DNA from 2 places in the Brevibacillus sp. M2.1A genome. Region 2 is predicted to be linked to the other one. Evidence: riboswitches for the same ligand, from Rfam matches in the RefSeq annotation. Region 2 holds a riboswitch; the other holds the start of a gene.

Region 1 (3,422 bases), on a different contig from region 2:
ATGGCTTCTGTCCGTTGGATTTCATCGAGACTGATCCGAATGTATTGATCGACTTTTACCAAATTTTCCGGACATTCCTGTATTAATTTCAAGAAGCCTTTGACTGCTGTCAGCGGATTGCGAACCTCATGTGCAAGCGATGCAGCAACATGACTCATCGTCTGGATTTTTTCGTTTTGCGCGTGGCGGATAAACAGCTCCTTATCCGAAACGCATTTGCTGAAAAGCGACATTAATAACCAGAGGCCGAAAAAGTTTTGAATAGGAATCACTATGGTGTAGTAAACGAGGTGTTGAGTTACATAGGTGGGAAAAAAGTAATAGGTAGTCCCTAAAGCAACCGTAGAAAAAATCGCACTCGTCATAAAAAGATACAGTGTTTTCCGATAACTGGCTTTGTAGTGTCGATACAAAAAGAGTGATATGACAAAATTGACTGTAAGGATCAGCAGGGCAACCCATGTTCCTTCGCCACCGAGGTAGTACCGATAAACCAAGGCTTCAATCAGAAGGAGCAAGGCAATCTCGACTCCGCCATAAACCAGTCCGAAAAGAATGATGACATGTCGGATATCAAAAAACATGCCATTCGTGACACTCGGGGCGAAGGTCATCGCGAGAAACATGCAGGCTGAGCTGGTGATGACAATAAAGGAACGGCTGTAGTTCCTCATTTTGTCACGGTAATAAATGTTGAAAAACACAAACGGGATAATGGCGAAACACCATTGAAGAATGACTTCTTTTAATAGACTCATGTAGCATCCCCATCGCAAATATTTGCTAGGCTTGTATCAATCTACGATAATTCGACAAGACACAACAAAATCCCTCTTGATGTTACAGAAGAAACTGGAATATTTATCAAGAAAATTGTTTCGTAAACCTAGTTGACAGATAGGTAATTGCCAGATTATATTCTGTATATACTTATACAAACGTTTTGAAAATAGAAACAACTCTTATCAAGAGAAGGCTGAGGGAATGGCCCTATGAAGCCCGGCAACCTAGCACGAGAGAATGCGTTCTTTCGAGCCAAGGTGCTAACTCCAACAGGTAGAATACCTGACAGATAAGAGGCGAGAATCTTGTCGATTTTTGTCCTCTTTCTCTGTGAAAGAGGATTTTTTGCGTAGCTGTCGTGGGGAAGAAGCGCATTTCCAGTCTACGCTTCGGCCTCCGCCCCGCTGTGAGTGAAGACTGTCCGCTTCGGAAGAAATAGCGGGAGCGCTTCAAACGCAGAAGGTTCAGGAAGGATTTCATAAGTGAAGCCGCTATTTCTTCCTACGCTGAGATGGGCCCCAGAGGCGCTTGGACTGGAAATGCGCTTCTTCTACGAAGTTTTTTTCCTTTTTGAAAGTGAAATCAAAAGAAGCTTCGATCGAATGAGGGGAAACAAAATTTTTAATTTTGTTATGTGTTTTAAAAAGAAAAAGGGGGAACATCTCAATGAAAAAGAAACTCGGTCTGATCACATCACTTGTTTTGGCAGCATCTGTTCTTGTGACGGCATGCGGCAGCGGGGCAACAACGGGAACCGGCAGCACAAACGGCGGTGCTTCGGGAGAGAAGGCGAAGAGAATCGCATTGATCATGCGTCAGAACGTAGGAACGTTTTCTGCACAATACATCAATGGCGTGAAGACAGAGGTGGAGAAAAACGGCGGCGAGTTGACCGTTTTCAATGCAGATACCGATCTGGCAAAAATGGCGTCCAATCTCGATGCGGCTGTGAACCAAAAGTTCGACGGCATTCTGATTGATCATGGTACGGCGGAAGCGTTGCAGCAGGGCACGCAAAAGGCCGTGGATAAAAAAATTCCGGTCGTTCTATTTGATACAGACATCAACATTCCGGGTGTGCCAGTTGTGGCGCAGGATGACAATAAGTTGGCAGAGCTGAGCCTGGAGAAGCTGGCGGCAGATACAAACGGCAAAGGGAATATTGTGAAGATTTGGGTAGCTGGCTTTGCGCCTATGGAAAAGCGCCAAGTGACCTATGAAGCTTTCCAGAAGAAATATCCGGATTTGAAAGAGATTGCGGCATTCGGTTCTGCTACCAACAATACGGCTCTCGATACACAAACGCAGATGGAAGCAATCTTGAAAAAGTATCCGAACAAAGGCGACATCACAGCGGTATGGGCGGCATGGGATGAATTTGCCAAAGGGGCGACACGCGCCATCCAGCAAGCAGGCCGTACGGAAATCAAAGTATACTCCATCGATTTGAGCGATGAGGATCTGCAAATGATCCAGGCGGAAAACTCTCCGTGGGCAGCGACGGCAGCAGTAGACCCATCCAATATCGGACGCATCCATGCCCAAACCGTGTTCCAAAAAATCAAAGGCGAGCAGGTGCCAGACAACGTGAAGCTAACCCCAGTGCTGGTGAAACAAGAGGACCTGCCGAAGGATAAAAAAGTAACGATGGGCGACCTGTCCCAATACGTAAAAGAGTGGGGCAAGTAAGAACCAAATTGGCTTTTCCCGTTGAGCTGTAACCGTCAACGGGATTTTTCCTTATAGAGGTGGGAACACGCAGGTAAACAGGAGGTGTGAAACATGTCCACATTGCAGATGAAAGGGATGGCGAAGCAATTTTCTGGGGTTCCTGCCCTGCGATCCGTCAATTTTGAGGTGCGTGCAGGAGAGGTTCACGCACTGCTCGGAGCCAATGGCGCGGGAAAGAGTACCCTGATGAAAATCCTCACGGGAGCGTATCAGGCAGATGGCGGTACGATCACCATCGATGGACAGGCTGTGACGATCAATTCGCCGCAGGATGCCAAAGCACAGGGCATCCAATGTGTATATCAGGAAGTGGACACCGCCTTGATCCCGTATTTGAGCGTCGCCGAAAACATATTGGCGGACCAGCTCGTCCAGGCGAAAACCAAAGGACTGATCAACTGGCAGAGCTTGTACAACGAAACGGAGCAGATTTTAAAAAACTTCGGCTTTTCCATTCCGGTGAGGATGCTCGTCGAGGAATGTACGCTGTCGGAAAAGCAATTGATTTTGATTGCACGGGCGACCGTCCAAAAGGCGAAGTACGTTATTTTCGATGAACCGACAGCGCCGTTGAGCACGAAGGAGAGCGAGCGGCTGTTTCAAATCATTGCGCAGTTGAAAAAAGCTGGAGTCGGGATCATTTATATCTCCCACCGCCTGCCGGAAATCTTTGAAATCTGTGATCGGATCACGATCATGCGCGATGGACAGCACGTCATGACCACAGACACGGTGAATACCAACATGGACGAAGTGATTGCGAACATGCTGGGCAAAAGCTTTGACGAGGAGTTCCCGAAGCTCGAAGTGCCGATTGGCGAAACGATTTTTGAGGCGTCAGGTGTAGCTGGCGGCAAAGTACACGGAGTCGACCTGCAGGTGCGCGAGGGAGAGATCGTGGGTGTCGT
Region 2 (3,422 bases):
CCCCACTCATTTCGTTCTTCCTCTTCATGCAGACTGTACGTATGGGACCCGATCGTAACCAGTCCCGAATGAATCATTTCGTTAACTTGTTGACGCGTAAGTGGTGGCGTCATATTCTCCCGTTTTCGGTCAGCTACATCTCTTAAGCGCCCCGCAATCGCGAAGTTCACTGAAGGGTAGCCGTATGTACGTAAGATCGGAAATGCTTCTTTGTAGTAACTCTCATACCCATCGTCAAACGTAATCAAAACAGCATTCTCAGTCGGTAAGGTACCCGTCTCCATAAATCGCAGGAACTCCTCCAACGAAATCGGATTCAGGTCGTTATCATGCAAAAATTTCATGTGTCGGGCAAATTGATCAGGAGCTATGACATACCGCTGATTCGATTGATCCGTGACATGATGGTACGTCAAAACCACAACCTGATTGTTATACCACTTTTTCGTTTGAACCGCTGCTTCTTCAATTGGTGTGACGTTTGGCTCAGCATTTTTTGTCTCACTTATGCTTATAGACGTATCCACTTGGGGAAAAGGTTGCACTTCTTGTTTATTCTTTTTTTCCAGAAAAGATTCGCCTAACAACCCAATAGCCACTGCAAAAAACAAAAAAGTAAGAAACACGATCAGGAAGAGCCTTCTGTTCGGCAAAAAAACCCCTCCTCTACTTCCTCACTAGGAGATTCGACACAGTCCTACAAATTCCTGTGCAACAATTGACCCAATAATTGGATGACTTTGCACCTAACATGAAAAAGAGCCCAGTAGCAATACCAGGCTCTTTTTATGTCATTCAGCAATATTACAGTTGAGCAGCCTCTTGCTTCAGAACTTCTGCTTTGTCTGTTTGCTCCCAAGGAACATTCAGGTCATTGCGTCCGAAGTGGCCATATGCAGCTGTTTGTTTGTAGATAGGACGACGCAGGTCGAGTTGCTTGATGATACCAGCAGGACGCAGGTCGAAGTGTTTGCGAACCAATTTCACCAGAGCTTCTTCGGAAATAGTACCTGTACCGAAAGTATCTACTGCGATGGAAACTGGCTGTGCTACACCAATTGCGTAAGCAACTTGTACTTCGCATTTGTCTGCGAGGCCAGCAGCCACAATGTTTTTCGCTACATAACGAGCTGCGTAAGCACCGGAACGGTCAACTTTTGTTGGATCTTTACCGGAGAACGCACCGCCGCCATGACGAGCATAACCGCCGTAAGTATCTACGATGATTTTGCGGCCAGTCAAGCCAGCATCCCCTTGTGGTCCGCCAATTACGAAACGGCCAGTTGGGTTGATGAAGTATTTGGTTTCAGCGTCCAACAGTTCAGCTGGAACAACTGGTTTGATTACGTGTTCAACCAGATCTTGCTTGATTTGCTCCAAAGTTGTTTCAGGAGCATGTTGGGTAGAGATAACGATTGTATCGATGCGAACTGGTTTGTCGCCATCGTACTCAACGGTTACTTGTGTTTTTCCGTCAGGACGGAGGTAAGCAAGTGTTCCGTTTTTACGCACTTCAGTCAGACGACGAGCCAATTGGTGGGACATGCTGATAGGAAGTGGCATCAGCTCAGGTGTTTCATTGCAAGCAAAACCAAACATCAAACCTTGGTCACCAGCACCAATAGCTTCGATCTCAGCGTCAGTCATTTTGCCTTCGCGCGCTTCTAATGCTTGGTCTACACCAAGTGCAATGTCAGCAGACTGCTCGCCAATTGCGGTAATAACACCGCAAGTGTCAGCGTCAAAACCAAATTTCGCACGGTCATAGCCGATTTCACGAATGGTTTCACGAACGAGCTTTTGGATATCCACATAAGTGTTTGTAGTGATTTCACCTGCTACGAGAACCAAACCAGTAGTTACGGAAGTTTCGCAAGCTACGCGAGCGTTAGGATCTTTGGACAGGATCGCATCCAAGATGGAGTCGGAAATTTGGTCACAAATTTTATCCGGATGTCCTTCAGTTACAGATTCGGATGTAAACAGACGACGACCTTTTTGCAAAGCCATGAGAAAATACCTCCTTTGACCTCATACAAATAGTGTGGTAGCCGAGTCAGGATTTTATCTACGTAAACGCAAATAAAAAACCTTTTCCATTTTTTAGGAGGAAAAGGTTTGAGCGTTTTTTGCTTCCTTCATCCTCTTATCGGCCAGAACAGATGTCCGTTCTGCTGGTTAGCACCGCTCTAGATCGGTTGCCGGGCTTCATAGGGCCAGTCCCTCCGCCTGCTCTGGATAAGAGTATCCATTACGGATAATAGAATAATTGTTTTTTTCAGAGATGTCAATAGGAAAAATTTTACTTATAGTTGATAGGCCTTGGAAAGTACCACTACTACCTCGGCACGAGTTGCCCTTCCATTCGGTTTAAAGGAAGAACCGTACCCATTAACCCAATTTCTTGATGTCAAAGCCTCAATAGCAGGAGAAGCCCAGTGACTCGTTGGCACATCCTGATAATTGGAAGTACCACGGTTATACATCAACACATTACGTGCTCGCGCGATCATTACCGCCATCTCTGCACGCGATATCGGCTGATCCGGCTTCATTTCATTCTTCGGATACCCTTTCAAAATTCCCAATTGGTAGGCTACACCCAGGTTGTGATACGCCCAGTGCCGCTTTGGCATATCCCGGAAGGTCGTTTTTCCTGTATAGGTAGTCGCTACCTTGGAACCGGTCGCACGCATCGATTTAAGCAGCATGGTCGCAAACTCTGCACGGGTCACTGCCTGATTCGGCTTGAACGACGCATCATTAAATCCATTTACAATATCGCGTGAGCTGAGTCTGACGATCTCTGAGCGCGCCCAGTGGTCCGAAATATCGCGATAGCCGGCTATCAATTTTTGCTGCGTCACCGTGAGTCGGTACGATTCATATTTGAACGAAGTACCGCTATTAAGGCGCACATAATATTTTCCTGGCTGCAGACGCAAACCGATAATATCGTTTCCTCGGTTAGACAGCTCCGCTACCTCATTCGTCGAAGCAATCGCATAGTTCATGTTTCGATCGCTGTAGAGCGCGAAACGAAAGCCGCTATCGACAGGAATGTATGGCGCTCGGAACGTCACATACGATTCACTATTCACAGTAAATTGGAACCAGTCGGAATCAGTAGCTGTCGGTATCGTCCCTGACATCACTGTCCCCCCGCTTAGCGGAGACGCTTTTTGGTAGGTGTCATTCGGCTCATTAAAATCTTTTTTTACTGGCGTGTATCCCAGATCCAGCTGATATTCGCCATTCACCGCATTGCGATTGTACTCACTCACACGGATGTAATACTTGCCTGGTGACACTTCTTTTTGAACGCGCTCTGTCGGATTGTCCTTTGTTCCATTATCGTAGTTAGGGTCCCAGACAACCATCTTTTTTCCGACCTCTTGTTTACCGATACTCAGCAATAGATC

What was found. Region 2 has a riboswitch for S-adenosylmethionine ahead of metK (methionine adenosyltransferase). Riboswitches for the same ligand answer to the same signal wherever they lie in the genome.
Region 1: it holds a riboswitch for S-adenosylmethionine, as region 2 does, so the genes downstream of both, HP567_RS28250 (sugar ABC transporter substrate-binding protein) here and metK (methionine adenosyltransferase) in region 2, are expected to answer to the same signal.

What each region holds. Positions count from the first base shown of each region.
Region 1 covers NZ_JABSUY020000001.1:5,927,597-5,931,018, reverse strand. The annotation lists gene HP567_RS28255 (ATP-binding protein) at 1-758, opposite strand, end outside; SAM riboswitch class I at 960-1,079, shown strand; gene HP567_RS28250 (sugar ABC transporter substrate-binding protein) at 1,450-2,472, shown strand; gene HP567_RS28245 (sugar ABC transporter ATP-binding protein) at 2,566-3,422, shown strand, end outside.
Region 2 covers NZ_JABSUY020000002.1:83,106-86,527, forward strand. The annotation lists gene HP567_RS29645 (polysaccharide deacetylase family protein) at 1-653, opposite strand, end outside; gene metK (methionine adenosyltransferase) at 805-2,010, opposite strand; SAM riboswitch class I at 2,144-2,245, opposite strand; gene HP567_RS29655 (S8 family peptidase) at 2,307-3,422, opposite strand, start outside.